DNA from 4 places in the Nocardioides sp. Kera G14 genome. Region 2 is predicted to be linked to each of the others. Evidence: riboswitches for the same ligand, from Rfam matches in the RefSeq annotation. Region 2 holds a riboswitch; each other region holds the start of a gene.
What was found. A riboswitch is a leader RNA that binds a small molecule or an ion and turns the genes downstream of it on or off. The one in region 2 is predicted to bind cobalamin.
Positions count from the first base shown of each region.

Region 1: another riboswitch for cobalamin. It lies ahead of LH076_RS06970 (VWA domain-containing protein); the one in region 2 lies ahead of LH076_RS06255 (ribonucleoside-diphosphate reductase subunit alpha).
Region 3: another riboswitch for cobalamin. It lies ahead of LH076_RS06940 (nitrite reductase); the one in region 2 lies ahead of LH076_RS06255 (ribonucleoside-diphosphate reductase subunit alpha).
Region 4: another riboswitch for cobalamin. It lies ahead of cobN (cobaltochelatase subunit CobN); the one in region 2 lies ahead of LH076_RS06255 (ribonucleoside-diphosphate reductase subunit alpha).

Region 1 is NZ_CP085839.1:1,406,664-1,411,095, reverse strand. It holds gene cobO (cob(I)yrinic acid a,c-diamide adenosyltransferase) at 1-352, opposite strand, end outside; gene LH076_RS06970 (VWA domain-containing protein) at 352-2,409, opposite strand; cobalamin riboswitch at 2,448-2,590, opposite strand; gene cbiE (precorrin-6y C5,15-methyltransferase (decarboxylating) subunit CbiE) at 2,644-3,843, shown strand; gene bluB (5,6-dimethylbenzimidazole synthase) at 3,831-4,432, opposite strand, start outside.
Region 2 is NZ_CP085839.1:1,258,678-1,263,109, reverse strand. It holds gene LH076_RS06285 (SDR family oxidoreductase) at 1-167, opposite strand, end outside; gene LH076_RS06280 (hypothetical protein) at 222-371, opposite strand; gene LH076_RS06275 (SDR family NAD(P)-dependent oxidoreductase) at 373-1,173, opposite strand; gene LH076_RS06270 (2'-5' RNA ligase family protein) at 1,229-1,765, shown strand; partial or broken gene LH076_RS06265 (cobyric acid synthase CobQ) at 1,762-1,920, shown strand; gene LH076_RS06260 (bifunctional adenosylcobinamide kinase/adenosylcobinamide-phosphate guanylyltransferase) at 1,971-2,507, shown strand; cobalamin riboswitch at 2,557-2,696, shown strand; gene LH076_RS06255 (ribonucleoside-diphosphate reductase subunit alpha) at 2,750-4,432, shown strand, end outside.
Region 3 is NZ_CP085839.1:1,401,157-1,405,588, forward strand. It holds gene LH076_RS06935 (TIGR02677 family protein) at 1-677, opposite strand, end outside; cobalamin riboswitch at 1,386-1,579, shown strand; gene LH076_RS06940 (nitrite reductase) at 1,635-2,489, shown strand; gene LH076_RS06945 (precorrin-8X methylmutase) at 2,486-3,145, shown strand; gene cobJ (precorrin-3B C(17)-methyltransferase) at 3,142-4,432, shown strand, end outside.
Region 4 is NZ_CP085839.1:1,424,743-1,429,174, reverse strand. It holds gene mobF (MobF family relaxase) at 1-958, opposite strand, end outside; gene cobA (uroporphyrinogen-III C-methyltransferase) at 1,221-1,979, opposite strand; gene LH076_RS07045 (histidine phosphatase family protein) at 1,984-2,562, opposite strand; cobalamin riboswitch at 2,559-2,704, shown strand; gene cobN (cobaltochelatase subunit CobN) at 2,739-4,432, shown strand, end outside.

The DNA.
Region 1 (4,432 bases), 150 kb from region 2:
CCCAGCCCTCCGCAGCATCGCGAGCGTGGTCCTCGGCATCCCCGGCCTTGCGCGACCACGACCAGCCCGAGCCCATCTTGTGCCACTCGACCGGGCCGCCCTCGCCGGTCTCCTCGTGGAGCTGACCCAGCCGCTCCAGAACCGCCTGCTCACCGATCCGCCACTTGGCCGACTTCACGAACTGGAAGACCCCGATGTCCCATCCCTGGTTCCAGGCACGGATCGCCATCCCGAAGGCGGCACTCGACTTTCCCTTGCCATCACCGGTGTTGACCATCAGTAGTGGGAGTCTGCGGCGCTGCGCGGTGGTGAGTCCGTCCTCGGGTACGACGATGGGCTGTCCCTGCGGCATCAGGCGGCTCCCTTCACGGCGACGGTGAGCGCCTGTGCGCTGACCTCGGAGACGGGCAGGTGCTCGGCTCGCAGATGCACAGCGAGCCTGCGGGCGAGGCCGAGACGCAGCGGCCCACGCTCGCCGTCGACCACGATCGTCGTGACGCCGAGCCCGGCGAGGTGGTCGGCCGCCTGAAGTGAGCGCGTGACCGCGTCCTTCCCGCCGGTGGCCCGGCCGTCGGTGACGACGACGAGCAAGGGCCGGAGCCGGGAGTCGCGGAGGCGCTCCCGCTGGAGCACGCGGGCAGCCTCCAGCAGGCCTTCCGCCAGGGGTGTCCGGCCGCCGGCGGGAAGTTCCTCGAGTCTCGTCGCCGCGACCTCGACGCTGTGGGTCGGTGGCAGCGCGAGAATGGCGTCGTGGCCTCGGAAGGTGATCAGCCCGACCTTGTCGCGCCGACGGTAGGCGTCGAGCAGCAGCGAGAGCACGGCGGTCTTGACCTGGGTCATCCGCTTGCGTGCGGCCATCGACCCGGACGCGTCGACGCAGAAGAGCACGAGGTTCGCTTCGCGGCCCTCGCGCACGGCGACGCGCAGGTCCTCCCCACGAACATCCACCCGCCCGCCGTCGCCGCGACGCCCGCGGGTGGGCTGCTTGCCTGCGGCGGCCTTGAGCGTCTCCACGAGGTCGAGCGAGCCGGAGTCGCCGGGCGTAGCACCGACGCGGCGGCCGGTCGTCGACAGCGCGCGGCTGCGCCGGCCGGCGACGCCCGCGCCGATGCCCTTCACCGCGAGCAGCTTGGGACGGTACGGCGTCGCCGCTGCGACCACAGACTCACTCCCGCCGGGTCCACTGGGTTCGCTGGAGCCGGCACTGGGACTCGGGGCCTGTGCGGGAGCATCCTGGCTGGGGCTGTCGGGGGCCGGCTCGGATTGCGACGGCCCGTCGTCTGGCTCGCCCGCACCCGTGTCATCGGCTCCGCTTGGCGGAGTCGGAAGCTCGTCGGGAGCGGGTCCCTCGGGCGGCTCGGGCGGCAGGTCCTCATCGCCGAGGATCTGGTCGAGCAGCTCCTCGTCCAGGCCGGGGGCGTCGAACGGGTTGCGGCGTCGGCGGTGCGGGAGCGCCAGCAGTGCTGCCTGACGGATGTCGGCCTTGGTCACCTCGTCGTGTCCGGCCCACGCGGCGTGTGCGACGGCGGTGCGGGCGGTGACGATGTCGGCCCGCAGTCCGTCGACCTCGAAGGCAGCGCAGACCTCGGCGATCTTGAGCAGCGCCGGCTCGGTGAGTTGGACCTTGCCGATCCGCTCCCGCGCTGACTCGATCCGCTCGGTGAGGGCGCGGTCCGCCCCGGCGTAGCGCGCGACGAAGGCCGCCGGGTCGGCGTCGTAGGCCATCCGTCGGCGTACGACCTCGGCGCGCAAGGCGGGTTCGCGCGGCGCCGCGACCTCCACCGTGAGACCGAAGCGGTCGAGGAGCTGCGGGCGGAGCTCGCCCTCCTCGGGATTCATCGTGCCGATCAGTACGAAGCGTGCGGCGTGCTCGACCGAGACCCCATCGCGCTCGACGCTCGCGCGGCCCATCGCCGCGGCGTCGAGAAGCAGGTCGACCAGGTGGTCGTGCAGAAGATTGACCTCGTCGACGTAGAGGATGCCGCGGTGGGCGCGGGCCAGCAGCCCGGGCTCGTACTCGACCTTGCCGTGCGAGAGCGCGCGCTCCAGGTGAAGAGATCCCAGGACGCGGTCCTCCGTCGCGCCGACAGGGAGTTCGACCAGGCGCACGGAACGGGTCGTGGTCTCCGCGCCTTCGCCGAACGGGCCGTCCGGCGAGGTCGCCGAGGCGTCGGCGGGGTCGATGGCGAAGCGATCCTGGGCGTAGACCTCGATCGGGGGCAACACTGCGGCGAGGGCGCGGACGGTAGTGGACTTCGCCGTGCCCTTCTCGCCCCGGACGAGCACGCCGCCGATCTCGGGCGCGATCGTGGTCAGGACCAGCGCCAGGCCCATGTCGTCGAGACCCGAGCCGTCGGGGGCGTCGGTCGCGCATCCGAGGACGGCTGAAAAGGGATAGTTCACCGGCATTGAGGCTCCCGCTCGATTCGACGGTCCGACGGGCCTGCCGGACTGTTCGGGCGCGAGGCCGGTCTTCGGACTTACCAGGTCCCCTCGCATGAAGGGCCTGGCTCACCGCAGCGGGCCTGTGCCGGAGTCTCACCGGCTTCCCAGATTCTCCCCGCCGACCGTCCCGACCGTTTCCGATCGTTGGGGCGTTGGGGCACCTCGCACCTGTTGGCGCTCACGATAGCGTCTGCTGCCATGGCCCCGGTTGTCGTGGTCGGCATCAGCGCCGACGATGCGCTCGCAGACCCGCGCATCCTGGAGGGTCCGGAGTCCGTCGTCGTCGGCGCCCCTCGACATCTTGAGCTGCTGCCGGACGTGCCCGGACAACGACGGCTGCCCCTTCCGTCGCCGCTGCGCGAGGGCCTGGTCGATCTGGTCACCGAGTACGCCGACCGCACGCTGATCGTCCTCGCCTCAGGCGACCCGCTCGTATCGGGGATTGGGTCCACCCTCATCGAGCTGCTCGGCCGCGACCGGGTGGTGGTCGTTCCGGCGGTCTCGTCTGTGGCGCTGGCGCGGGCTGCCGTGGGCTGGGCTGCGGAGTCGCACGCTGTGGTGAGCGTTGTCGGCCGGGATGTCTCCCTCGTACGCCGTGAGCTGGCGCCCGGTCGCCGGATCCTGGTCCTGTCCTCGGACGAACACACGCCCCGCGCTCTCGCTGACCTGCTCGGCGAGGCCGGCTACGACGACAGCGAGTTCGTCGTTCTCGGCGACCTTGGGAACCCCACGAAGGGCAGCAGCCACTACTTCGACAAGGCAGCGATCGTGAGCGCGAAGGACTTCGACTTCGCCCGGCTCAACATCGTCGCGATCACCTGCGCCGGACCGCCCCTCGGTGGTTGGGTGGCCGGCTTGCCCGATGACCTCTTCGAGAACGACGGACAGCTCACCAAGCGCGACCTGCGGGCCTCGGCGCTCGCGCGCCTCGCGCCGGTGCCGGGCGAGCGCCTCTGGGACGTCGGCGCCGGTGCCGGGTCGGTCGGGATCGAATGGATGCGCGCCCACCCGACCTGCCTGGCGATCGCGATCGAGGCGAACACCGAGCGGGCCGAGCGCATCGCGCGCAACGCCCGATCCCTCGGCGTCCCCGGCCTTGAGATCGTCCACGCACCTGCGCCCGAAGCACTGAAGGACCTGCCGACGCCCGATGCGATCTTCGTCGGGGGCGGTGCCACCGTCCCGGGCGTCATCGAGTACTGCCTCGACGTACTCCCTCGCGGCGGTCGGATCGTCGTCCACGGTGTCACCTTGGAGACCGAGCATCTGCTGGCCGATGTCTACCGGCAGCACGGCGGCGAACTGACCCGGCTCAGCGTCGAGACGGCCGCGCCGATCGGGTCCTTCACCGGCTGGACACCGGCGCGCACCGTGACCCAGTGGGCCTATTGGCGGTAGCGCTCCTCGTGCACGACGCCGTCCAGTGGTGAGCGGTGGCGCCAGCCGTACCGCTCCAGGTCCGGCTCGTCGGGCAACTCGGAGATCGGCCCGATGCACAGCCAGGCCACCGGCCGAATGTGCTCGGGGAAGCCGACGAGGTCACGGAGGAACTCCTCGCGGTAGAAGCTCACCCAGCCCACACCCAAGCCCTCGGCGGTGGCCGCGAGCCACAGGTTCTGGATCGCGCAGACGACCGAGTACAGCCCGGCGTCCGCGATGGCGTGGCGACCGAGGACGTTCGGTCCGCCGCGGCTGGGGTCGTAGCCGACCGCGATCCCGAGCCCTGACTCGCGAATCCCCTCGATCTTGATGCGGGCGAAGGTCTCGGCGCGCTCACCGGCCAACGACGCCGCGAAGGCGTCCCGTTCGTCGGCGACATGCTGTCCGAACGCGTCGAGCGTCTCGGGGTCCCGCACGAGGACGAAGTCCCACGGCTGGCTCATCCCGACGCTCGGGGCCGCGTGCGCCGCGGAGAGCAGCCGGTCCAGCACGTCGGGTTTGACCGGCTCGCCGGTGAACTCGCGACGGGTGTCGCGGCGACGGTTGA
Region 2 (4,432 bases):
CAGCGTTGACCCCGCTTCTCGATCTCGCTGACGGTGTCGAGCACACCGTCCATGTCGTGGTGGACGGTCAGGCCGACGTCGTACCCCTCGGAGGCGAGCAGTTTGGCGGTGGCAGCGCCCATACCGGAGTCGCTGCCGGTGACGATGGCGAGCAGTGGATGCGTCATGTCTGGGCTGTTTCCAGATTCCCGCGGACTACACGGGGCGGCGCGGTCGCCTTGTCAGTGCCGGGGTGGGCGACGGGTACGGCCCTCGTCGGGCTCCCTGAGGTCGTGCTGGATCTGCCGCGCCCGCTTGCGCTCGAACAGGAGGATCAGGACCACCACGCCGGCTGCGACCACGAGGGAGGCGATCACGCTGAACAGGCTCATGTCACTCCTCAGGCTTCGTCATCCGGGCCATGAGCGGGCTCATCAGGGCGTCGGGCATATGGGTCCCGGCCTCGGCCTGGAAACGGTTCTTCAGCGAGCCGGCGACGACCGACGCCTTGCCCGCCATCAGCGCCTTGAAGCCGTCCTTGGCCACGTCGGCGGGGTCGTCCTTCGTGCCTTGGCCCACCGGCGTGTCCTCCATGTGGGCGCGGATGAAGAACTCCGTGTCCGTCGGGCCGGGCATCAGTGAGGTCACGGTGACACCGGTGTCCTTGAGCTCCTCGCGGATGCCCTCGGCGAAGGAGTGGACGAACGCCTTCGAGGCGGCGTACGTCGCGTAGTAGGGCCCCGGGGCCACCGCCGCGATCGAGGACGTGACCAGGATGCGTCCCTCACCGGCGGCGACCATGTCGTGGAGGACGAGCTTGGCGAGATGGACGGTCGAGCGGACGTTGAGGTCGATCAGCCTCAGGTCGTCGACGAGCTCGGTCTGGTCGAAGCGACCGCCGACACCGACGCCGACGTTGAGCATGGCCACCTTCGGCACACCGCGCTTCCGCACCGCCTCGTAGAGGCGGGTCACGCCTTCGGACTCGGCCAGGTCGACCTGGACCGGCAGCGCGGTCCCTGTCGAGCCTGCGTAGGTGGCGGAGAGCTCGGCCGCCACCGCGGTGATCTCCGGTTCATCGGCGGCGATGACCACCTCGTATCCGTGGGTCACCAGCTCCGCGGCCAGCGCCCGTCCGATACCGCTCGACGCTCCCGTGACGACGGCAACCTGCCCCTGCTCGATCGTGGTCATATTCGGGCTGTAGCCAGATTCCGGCGGACTACACGGTGCCGTAGCCTGCGCGATCATGACTGGTCACACGGTGCTCGCGGTGCCGGTGCCCGTCCTCGATGCGGTCGTGCGGGAGCGGACGGCGTTCTACGACGCCAGCTTCGTGTCGACGGACCCCGACTTCGTGCATGCGCACATCACGGTGCTCGCCCCGTGGGTCACGGAGCCGACGCAGCGGGACCTCGAGGTCGTCGGTGACCTCGCGGCGACGGTCGAACCCGTCGAGATCGTGCTCGAGGAGGTGGTCGAGTTCCGGGGCGGCGTCATTCATCTCCGGCCCGAGCCGGACGAGCCCTTCCGCAAGCTCACAGCTGCGCTGACGGCCGCGTTTCCCGACTTCCTGCCGTACGGCGGCGCCTTCCCGGATCCTGTGCCGCACCTGACCCTCGACCACCCCGCGGGCGGCGTCAGGCGTGCTGACGTCGAAGAACGGATGCGGGATCATCTGCCGGTGACCTTCCGCATGGACCGGCTCGACCTGCAGTGGTGGGCCAACGACGACTGCCGGTTGCTGCACCGGTGGCACCTCGGCTCGACCGGCTCCGGCGCGTGAGCGGGCTGCTCGTCGCCGGCACCACGTCGGACGCCGGCAAGTCGGTCGTCACGACCCGTCTCTGTCGCGCCTTCGCCCGTCGGGGCGTGCGGGTGGCGCCGTACAAGGCACAGAACATGTCCACCAACTCGGTGGTGTGCGCCGACCTGGTCGAGGCTCACCTCGACGTCGACGTCCTGCTCACGCTTGCCCGGGAGGGAGTCCGATGAAGGCTGCCCGTGTCTTGGTCACCGGCGGTGTCCGCTCGGGGAAGTCCCGCCATGCCGAATCCCTCCTGCCCGCTGACGCACCGGTGACCTATGTCGCCGCAGGCCCGTCACCCGAGGACGAGAGCGATGCCGACTGGGCCACGCGTGTCCGCGAGCACCGTGACGCACGCCCGGAGCACTGGACGACGCTCGAGACCCGCGACCTCGCAGGCTCGCTGTCGTCAGCCGGGCCCGTGATCGTCGACTGCCTCGGCACCTGGCTCACCGCGTTGCTCGACGAGGACGAGTTGTGGGACGCCCCGGCTGACGTCGCCACCTCCACCGTCCTGGCCGAGGTCTCGCGCGCTGTCGCCGCCCTGGACGCACGGTCGGAGATGACGGTGCTGGTGACCAACGAGGTGGGACTCGGCATCGTGCCGACGTACCGATCGGGACGGCTCTTCCGTGACCTGCTGGGACTGGTCAACCAGCGCGTCGCCGAGCACTGCGACGAGGTGCATCTCGTCGTTGCCGGTCGCGTGCTCGTGCTCTGAGCGCGACACGCCGACGACACGCGGGCCACAACATCTGGTCCCACGTCTGGGATCCGATCCCACATATGGTGCTCCTGCAGCTGAACCAGGGAATCCGGTGAGAGTCCGGGACTGCCCCGCAACGGTGAGCGCGCTCCCCCGCAAGGGAGGCGTGCGAGTCCGATACCTGACAGTGCACCGCGCCCGTCGGGCGTGGTGGTCCGAGGCCTCGAGGGTGGGCTGACGCCAGGCGCCACCTCGCGGTGGCCGTCCCGTCGTCTCCTCTCGAGCAACTCCGAGGGGAGCACCTGTGGAAATCCGCAAACGCAACGGCGACAGCGAGCCCGTTGACGTCACCAAGATCGCCGTCGTCGCCGACACTCTTCAACTCCGGGACGCGGCACTCACAGATGTCCTCGTGCTACCTCGTCGACTCCCCGCGCGACGAGCTCGACTCGATCTACAGCCGGTATGCGCAGATCGCCAAGCTGTCGAAGTTCGCCGGCGGCATCGGCATCTCGTTCTCCCGCGTCCGGGGCCGTGGTGCGCTGATCCGCGGCACCAACGGCGCCTCCAACGGCATCGTGCCGTTCCTCAACACGCTCGACGCATCGGTCGCGGCGGTCAACCAGGGCGGCCGACGCAAGGGGGCCGCGTGTGTGTACCTGGAGTCGTGGCACCCGGACATCGAGGAGTTCCTCGAGCTGCGGGAGAACACGGGTGAGGACGCCCGGCGTACGCACAACCTCAACCTCGCCAACTGGATCCCCGACGAGTTCATGCGCCGCGTGGAGGCGGACGGGGACTGGTCGCTGATCGACCCCGACGTCGCCCCGGAGCTCGTGGACCTGTGGGGGCCGGCGTTCGACGTCCGCTACCGCGCGGTGGAGGCCGCCGGGCAGGTGGTGCGTACGATGAGGGCGCGCGACCTCTACGCGAAGATGATGCGCACGCTCGCCCAGACGGGCAACGGGTGGATGACCTTCAAGGACGCGTCCAACCGCACCTGCAACCAGACGAGTGACGAGCATGTCGGGCCGGGCCATCCGACCGTCCACCTCTCCAACCTGTGCACCGAGATCATCGAGGTCTCGTCGGACTCGGAGACGGCCGTCTGCAACCTGGGGTCGATCAACCTTGCGCAGCATGTGACGAGCGGCGAGCTCGACTGGGAGAAGCTGCGCGACACCGTACGGACGGCGGTGCCGTTCCTCGACCGGGTGATCGACATCAACTACTACCCGTCGGCGGAGTCGGCTGCGTCCAACCCACGCTGGCGTCCCATCGGACTGGGGCTGATGGGCCTGCAGGACGTCTTCTTCGCCCTCGGGCTGTCGTTCGACTCGGCTGAGGCGCTCGAGCTCTCCACCAGGATCCAGGAGGAGATCTACCTGACGGCGCTGGAGGTCTCGGCGTCGCTGGCCGTCCAGCACGGTCCGCATCCCGCGTACGCCGACACCCGGGCGGCGAAGGGGCAGCTGCAGCCGGACCTCTGGGACACGACTCCGACGCAGACCGCCCGGTGGTCCGCTCTTCGCGACAAGGTGGCCGAGACGGGGCTGCGCAACTCGCTGCTGCTGGCGATCGCGCCCACCGCCACGATCGCCTCCATCGCCGGTTGCTACGAGTGCATCGAGCCGCAGGTCTCCAACCTGTTCAAGCGCGAGACGCTGTCGGGTGAGTTCCTCCAGATCAACACGACGCTGGTGCGCGAGCTCAAGACGCGCGGCCTCTGGACCGCGGACGTGCGCGAGCAGATCAAGCGTGCCGAGGGCTCCATCCAGGGCATCTCCGCCATTCCGGAGGACCTCCGGCTGCTCTACCGCACCGCCTGGGAGCTGCCGCAGAAGGCGCTGATCGATCTCGCGGCCGCGCGGTCGCCGTACCTCGACCAGAGCCAGTCGCTCAACCTCTTCATGGCCGGCCCGACCATCGGGAAGCTCTCC
Region 3 (4,432 bases), 140 kb from region 2:
TCGGCGGTGAGAAGGTCGACGTAGTCGAGCAGCATCTCCTTGAACGCCCGATACTCGGGAAGGCCGAGGTCGTAACGGGAGAGGCGTCCTTGGACGTAGGCGTAGAAGTCGGCCGCGGAGTCGGAGAAGAGCCGCTGGTTGCTGAACACTGTGGTGACGTCGGCGGCGAGCGCGTCGACGTCACCGGCTCCGGTGAGGTTGTCGAGGATCCTCTGGAGGGTCTGTACGGTGCCGCCGAGGAGCTCGCGGGCTACTTCGCGGGCGCCGTCGCTGGCGCGCAGGATCGCGTCTACGTCCCGTTGGACTCGTCCGCCGAGCTTGGTGACCTGGTAGCGCGAGCGGGAGCGGAGCCATTCGGTGACGGTGGCGACGCGGGCGTCTCGCATGGAGGGGACGAGGTTGCCCCAGGCGACCAGCTGACGGCAGCGCGTCTCGACTTCGTCGACGTCGAGGATGATGCCGTCCCGGTCGAGCAGCTCGTGGGCTTCGGCGGCGGACAGGTCGGTCAGGAGGGTCTCGGTGAACAGGCGCATCAGAGCCATGTACTCCCGCGCGTTGTCCGCGGTCACGTACCGGTACAGGTCAAGTCGCTGCCGGTCGGTGGGCACGTCGAGGAATGCGTCTGTGCCGGTGGCGTCCGGTGCCATCTCACCGCCTCCCGTCTGGGCGGAGCTCATCCGGTCGGGGGCCCGCTGCCGGATTGGACAGTACGCCGACCATCCGACAGTTCGGGCGACTTTCGAGAGGCTTGCCAGCCCCCGCGGGAGAACGGGCCCGGGGGATGGCCGGTCCATCGGCAGCGTCAGCTAATCACCGTTCGCTGCCCTCTGACGACGGGAAATCAGTCGCCAGCATTGGGCGCCTTAGGAAGCGCCGGCAGGGAACGTCTCGCTGGCGGCAGGACTGCCCCGGCACCGTGACAGCAGATGCGATGCCTCGTCGGCCGCATTGCGGTCGCGCCCATCGCTCGTCGCTCCGCAGGATCGTCTCCGTGGGCCGCGTGGCCGCACTGGAGCAGACCAACGAAAAACGACCCCTGACGCTAGAAGACGTTGGAAGGTGTCTTCACAGGTCAGAGGCCGTTTCGGGCACCTAGTCAGTGGCCATCAGCCACGCGGGATCAGATGTCGTAGTAGAGCTCGAACACAGAACGGCCGTTTCGACAGTCGTTGGCTGGCGATGGTTGGGGACGAAAGAGGGCTCTGACCTGGGGAAACGTGACGTACTCGGTGTTGGCACTCGTTGGCGGAGATCGGCAAGAACCGAGAATCTTGCGGACTGTTTGCGGACTGGCTGGCGTGGTGGTGTCGGCAGCGGATGACCGTCCCGGGCCGTCGACACCAGCGGTCCGGGTGCGAGGCGGGGAGCGCGTTGAGGGCCGCGATAGGTACGCTGTGCGGGCCAGTTGTACTCCACTCGTGGGGTCAGGGAACCCGGTGAGAGTCCGGGACTGACGCGCAGCGGTGAGGGTGACGGGCGGGGCACGCCGCAAGGCAGCCACTGGGCCGCGAGGTCCGGGAAGGCGTTCCGTTCCGATTGATCCCGAGTCCGAAGACCTGCTGGCCCTGGCGGCAATCGTCGCGAGGTCATAGATGGATCCCGCGACAGGATCCCTGGCCAGACAGGTCCGCCCGATGCCGACAACTCGCACTCGCAGCGATCGCTGCCCCGGTGCGCTGCGGCCGTGGCAGGCAGCCGACGGGATGCTCGTGCGCCTGCGCCTCATCGGAGGTCGAGTCGCGTCCGAGCAGATGCGTGCACTGGTCGCAGTCGCGGAGGCGTACGGCGATGGCCGCGTGCATGTCACGTCGCGGACCAACCTCCAGGTGCGTGCCTTCCCCGGCATCGACGGTTCCCTCACGGACGAGGCCCTGATGGCGCTGGAAGGGACCGGCCTGCTGCCCGCTCGCACCCATGAGCTGGTGCGCAACGTGATGGTCTCGCCCCAGACTGGCCTCGCCGGCGGGCGTGTCGACCTTCGGTCGAGTTCTGCCGAGCTGGATCGACTCCTCTGCGCCGACGCGTCGCTCGCCACGCTGCCGGGTCGCTTCCTGTTCGTGCTCGACGATGGTCGCGGTGATCTGATCGACCGCGAATGCGACCTCGGACTGGTCGCCCTCGATGAGAGCACCGTGCAACTCCGCGTCGGCGTCGGTTGGGGAGACATCGTTCCTGTCGCCCACGCGCCTGAGCGGCTCGCGGCGCTCGCCCACGAGTTCGTCGTCCGCCGTGGCAGTGGTCCGGCGGCACCGTGGCACGTGGCTGAGCTCGATGAGCCACTGAGCGACGTGGCCCCAGCCGATCTCCGAGTCCCGTCGGCGGCAGGTCCGCTGCCGTACGGCGACGTGCCGGGCGGACGCCACGTCGAGGTCACCGAGTCCGGGCTCGACAGAGCAGCGATCGACGAGATCGCCACGCGCGCCGGCCATCTCATCGTTACGCCGTGGCGCGGCGTACTCATCCCGAACCCTTCGAAGGAAACGCCATGACCCAGCGACCCACGCGCCGCTATGAGTACGTCGACGCCGGCCCCGACATCTATGTCGACTCCTTCGCCACCATCCGCCGCGAGGCGGACCTGAGCGGAGTGCCGACCGATGCCGAGAAGCTGGCGGTCCGCATGATCCATGGCAGCGGTCAGGTCGATCTCGCCGCCGACCTCGTCATTCACTCTGGGCTGGTCTCGTCCGCGCGTGCGGCGCTGGAGGCGGGTGCGCCGATCCTCTGCGACGCCACGATGGTCGCGACCGGAGTCACCCGCAGTCGGCTGCCGCAGGACAACGACGTGCTCTGTCTGCTCAACGACGAGCGCGTGCCCGAGTTGGCTCGCACGTGGTCCACGACCCGGACTGCTGCGGCGGTCTCGCTCTGGGAGCCGTGCCTTGACGGTGCCGTGGTTGCCATCGGCAACGCGCCCACTGCGCTGTTCCATCTGCTGGAGATGATCCTCGACGGCGCGCCCCGCCCGGCCGCGATCGTCGGCTGCCCGGTGGGCTTCATCGGGGCTGCCGAGTCCAAGCAGGCGCTCATCGACTTCCACGGCGAACACGGGATCGAGATCCCCTTCGTCACGGTGCGCGGTCGCCGCGGGGGCTCCGCAATGACCTCCTCGGCGCTCAACGCTCTGGCCCAGGAGAAGGAATGAGCACGCCGCAGACAGGACGCTTTACTGTCGTCGGGGTGGGTCCCGGCGACCCGGAGCTGCTGACCCTGAAGGCCGCCCGCATCATCGGAGACGCCGCAGTCGTCGCCTACCACGCTGGCGTGAAGAAGCAGTCCCATGCCCGCAGGATCGCCGACGCCGTCGTCGCCGAGGGGACGATCGAGGAGGAGCTGCGCTATCCGGTCACGACCGGATCGACCGATCACCCCGGCGGCTACGTCGGCGCGATGGCGGACTTCTACGAAGACTGCGCGCAGCGACTCTCGGTGCATCTCGACGAGGGCCGGGACGTCGTCCTGCTGGCCGAGGGTGACCCGCTCTTCTACGGATCCTCGATGTATCTGCACGATCGCTTCAAGGAGACCTACGAGACGTCGGTCGTGCCCGGCGTCCCGGCATTCGCCGCCGCGACCGCGACCATCGGGGAGGCGCTGGTCCGCCAGACCGATGTGCTCACGGTCCTGCCGGGCACGCTGCCCGAGCCCGAGCTGGCCCGGCGGCTGGCCGACACCGACGGGGCGATCATCATGAAGCTCGGCCGCACCTTCCCGGCCGTCCGGTCCGCCTTGGAACAGGCCGGACGGCTCGACGGTGCGTGGTACGTCGAGCGCGCCTCCCAGAGCGAGGAGCGATGGCTGCCCGCGACCGAGGTCGACGCCGACTCCGTGCCCTACTTCTCTCTCATCGTGGTCCCCGGCGACACGGCCCCGGGCCGCACCTCGGACCGCATGCGGGACACAGGGGTTTCGAGGCTCACTTCGATCGCACCCCCACGGGCGTCGCGCGAAGGCCAGGCGGCGGAGCTGATCGTGGTCGGCCTCGGGCCAGGCCCAGACGCCTGGCTCACCCCGGAGGCGACGGCCGCGCTCGCTGAGGTCGACCACGTGGTCGGCTATGCGCCCTACGTCGCGCGCGTGCCCCAGCGCGCGGGGCTCACGCGACATGCCTCGGGCAACACCGTCGAGGTCGACCGAGCCCGCGACGCCCTCGACCTCGCACGCGCGGGCGAGCGGGTCGCGGTCGTCTCCGGCGGCGACGCGGGCGTCTTCGGGATGGCGGCAGCGGTCTTCGAGGCGGCCGAGGACCCGACGTACGACGCCGTGGCTATCCACGTACTTCCCGGAGTCAGTGCCGTCCAGGCGGTGGCGGCCAAAGCGGGCGCGCCCATCGGAGCCGACTTCGCGGTCGTCTCCCTCTCCGACCGGCTCAAACCCTGGTCGGTCGTCGAGCGACGCCTGCGAGCGATCGCCGAAGCGGACCTGGTGCTGG
Region 4 (4,432 bases), 170 kb from region 2:
TCTGAGCGGGGTCGCGGTATCCCAGGTCGTGGAGCACGTGGTTCCAGGCCGACACCATGGCCGCACCATCGACCGGAAGGTCCTGTTCGGAGGTCCGTGGCTTGTCGGGGCGGGCGTCCGCCCAGGCGTGACGGTCCCAGGTCTGACGCAGCCTCGGGCCGGGCTCCTCGCCCGGATGAGCGGCCCGCCACTCGGCCTCGTAGCGGGCGATGTTGCGGCCGATCTGCGCCGCACGCGCGGAGAATCTGCCAACGTACGGCGTCAACTCGGTCAACTCGCCATCAGCCGAGTCCATCGTGAAGCCGTGCGCCGCGAGTGCGGCCCGGAACTCGGGATCGGTGGCGACCGCGGCGTGCCCGATGCCGTTGATCGCCGCGACCATGTCGCGGAACCCGACCGAGTGCAGGCCGCGCCACTTCCCCTCGGCGAACACCCGCGCATTGATCTGAAGATGGAGGTGCCGGTGCGGATCACCCGCACGCGAGGTGTAGTGCCGGATCACCGCCGCCTCGACCTGCGTCACCGGGACCTGCACCTGCCCGCCCCGGGGGCCAACGCGGGTCGTCGCATGCTCGGCCGTCCACGCGATGATCTGCTCCGCCGCCCGGCCCTGCGCCGCATCCAGCGCCGCCGAGATCTCCGGATGCAACGCCGCGGCCAGCGACCACGTCTTCGGGCCGTTGACGGTGACCTCGACGAACCGCAACGCGTTCGCGTCCTCCCGCACCCGCCCCTTCGGCAGCCCGGACTCGACGTCGATCCCGGCGACCCACCGCTCATAGCCACCGGCGTCGAGGTCGCCGGCGTTCCGGGGCGCTGAGCCGGGCTCGGCGACGTAGCGGATCGCCAGCCCGCTGCCCTCGGCCAGGTAGTAGTCATCAGCACGGGAATGGTCGGACTCGACGTAGGCGCGCGCTGCCTTCGCTGAGCCCCGATAGAACTTGACCCCGCCATGCATCCCGACCACCCCGAGCGGTCCCCTTGGCGCCGTCGCAGAAGCTGACTACGAGAGCCAACAACAATCAACGACTGTCCCGAAAATGACTCGTGGGCCGCCCCGTCGGGCGACCCATCTACGAACCTTCGTAGCATGCGTGCCGAGCTCTGAACAAGGGTGTGAGCTGCGTGTCGCAGGATGTCTGACCTGCGGAAACAGGGATGTCGACGGCAGTGGTTGGTTGCCGTTGAACAGTCGGGAAGCGGGCGGTCGAGGTGGGTCGTCAGTGGCCGAGGCTGGCGACCACGCCGATCACGATGATCGCCGGCGGGCGGATCCCCTCCGCCTCGATCGCCTTGCCGAGGTGACCGAGGGTTGTGCGGACGACGCGCTCGGTCGGAAGCGATCCGTCCGCGACGACCGCGGCGGGCAGATCGGTCGAGCGGCCGCCGGCGACGAGGGCCTCGGCGATCGCGACGGCATTCTCCACCGCCATCAGGAGGACGACGGTGCCGCGCATCCGCGCGACGGCGGACCAGTCGACGAGGCTGTCTGGATGGCCGGGTGGGATGTGGCCGGAGATGACGGTGAACTCGTGGACGACACCACGATGGGTGACGGGGATGCCGGCGAGCGCTGGCACGGCGATCGACGAGGACAGGCCGGGGATCACGCGGACGGGAACGCCGGCCTCCTGGAGTGCGAGGACTTCTTCGAAGCCGCGGCCGAAGACGTAGTTGTCGCCGCCCTTGAGCCGCACCACACGTTTGCCCTGATGCGCACGGTCGATCAGGAGACCGTTGATGTCCTCCTGGGCGGTGAACCGGCTACGGGGCACCTTCGCAACGTCGATCAGCTCGACGGTCGGCGGCAGGTCCGCCAGCAGCTCTCGCGGCGCGAGCCGGTCGGTGATGACGACGTCCGCGGCGAGGAGCGCTTTGAGACCCGCAACCGTGATGAGGTCGGCGTCTCCGGGGCCGCCGCCGACGAGCGTCACGCCGACGAAGTCGGCAGGTTCGAGAGTGAAGGTGGCGCCGGGCATGGCTTCATTGTCCAAGCCAGGCGACCCCTCCGTCGATTCGGGCCACCGCACCGTTGGGCACCTCGACCCAGTCGGCCTCGTGTGGCTTGACTCCGTTCAGGTGAGCGATCGCAGCGCGGATCGCGTCCCCATGCGAGACCACAACCGTGACGCCGTGGGAGCCGAGGTCAGCGAGAGCAGCGGCCATCCGGTCGTAGACATCCATCAGCGATTCCCCGCCCGCGATCGGCAGCGTCGGGTCGCTCCAGTCGAACGCCTCGGCCGCAGACCAGGTCTCGTCGTACCCGCGTCCCTCCAGATCGCCGAGTCCCTGCTCGCGGAGGCGTACGTCGTGGGCGATAACGCCTCCGAGCTGTGCAGCGACGATCTCGGCCGTCTCCACGGCACGGACCAGGTCGCTAGTCACGATGAGCTTCACCGACCCGCCTTCGGCTACAAGATCGTCGGCGATCAGCCGGGCCGCCGACTCGGCCTGCTCCCTGCCGAGTTCGGTGAGCCTCGGGTGGGGCGTCTGTCCCTGCGTCAGGCGCAGGACGTTCCACTCCGACTGCCCGTGGCGGACGAGGTAGACCGGGTGCGTCATGGCGCGCATTCTCCCGTACGCTGGCCCCATTCCCGCGAGGCAGGAACCCGGTTCGACTCCGGGGCGGTTCCGCCACTGTGATGTCTCCCCTCAGTCCGAGGGAGACGAAGCCAGACACTCCGCGTGGGTCTATCCGACCGATCGACGGGGCGAGAACCCCGGAGGAGGAGCGCGCCGTGCGCATCGCCCTGTTGTCCACGTCCGACACCGACCTGCTGTCCGCACGCGCGAGCGAGGCCGACTTTGTCTGGGCCAACCCGAGCCGGGCCAGCGACGCGGACCTGGCCGCCGCCACCGCGAACGCCGACCTGGTCGTCGTACGTCTCCTCGGGTCGCCGCACGACCTCTGGTCCGGTCTTTCAGCGGTGCGTGAGGACGGGACACCACTGGTGATCCTCGGCGGCGAGCAGCAGCCGAGCGCGGAGCTGATGGAGCTGTCGACCGTGCCGATGGGCGTGGCGGCCGAGGCGCATCGCTACCTCGCCGAGGGCGGCCCCGCCAACCTGACCCAGCTCCACGCCTTCCTTTCCGACACGGTCCTGCTCACCGGTGAGGGCTTCGAGCCCCCGGCCACGATCCCGACATGGGGGTACGCCGACCGCCCGACCGCCAGCGACGCGGCCCTCCCGCGAGTCGGCGTCCTCTATTACCGCGCACATCAGGCCAGCGGGAACACCGACTTCGCCCACGCCCTCGCCGATGCGATCGACGCGACAGGTCATGCCGTCGGCGTACCGATCTTCGCTGGGTCTCTCCGGTCGGCGCCCGACGACCTCTACGAGGCACTCGGCGCTCTCGACGCACTCGTCGTCACCGTGCTGGCCGCCGGCGGCTCGGTGCCGGCCACGGCGAGCGCCGGCGGGGACGACGAGGCGTGGGACGTCGAGCGCATGGCTGCCCTCGACATCCCCGTGCTTCAGGGGCTGTGCCTGACGAACAGCCGCGCCGAGTGGGAGGCCTCCGACGACGGGGTCAGCCCGTTGGACTACGCCAGCCAGATCGCGATCCCCGAGTTCGACGGCCGGATCAGCGCAGGCCCGTTCTCGTTCAAGGAGATCGACGACCAGGGTCTGCCGCACTACGTCGCCGACCCCGAGCGGGCGGGCCGCGTCGCGCGCCTGGCGGCCAACCACGCCCGGCTCCGGCGTACCGCCAACGCCGAGAAGCGACTCGCGCTCGTCCTCTCGGCCTACCCCACCAAGCACGCCCGGATCGGCAACGCGGTCGGTCTCGACACGCCCGTCTCCGCGATCCGGCTGCTGCGCCGACTGCGCGACGCCGGCTACGACCTCGGCACCGACACTGCGTCCACTCCCAGCGTGGTGCTGCCGCTGCTCGATCTCGACGACGACACCGAGGCCGGCGATGCCCTCATCCACGCCCTGATCGCCGCCGGCGGGCAGGACGAGGAGTGGCTGACCTCGGCACAGCTCACCGACGCCCACGTCCGCATCTCGAAGGCGGAGTACGACGCGTGGAGGGCCGACCTTCCCGAAGACCTGCGCGAGACGATGGTCGAGAAGTGGGGTGCCTCGCCCGGGTCCCTCTTCGTCAACGACGACGGCGAGCTGGTGCTCGCCACGCTCCGTGCCGGCAACGTGGTCATCCTGATCCAGCCGCCACGGGGGTTCGGCGAGAACCCGGTCGCGATCTACCACGACCCCGACCTGCCGCCGTCCCATCACTACCTCGGTGCCTACCGCTGGCTGGAAGCCCCGAAGGACAAGGGTGGTTTCGAGGCTCATGCAGTCATCCACCTCGGCAAGCACGGCTCGATGGAATGGCTGCCCGGCAAGACCGCCGCGCTCTCGGCGTCGTGCGGCCCGGACGCCGCGATCGGCTCGATGCCGCTGATCTATCCCTTCCTCGT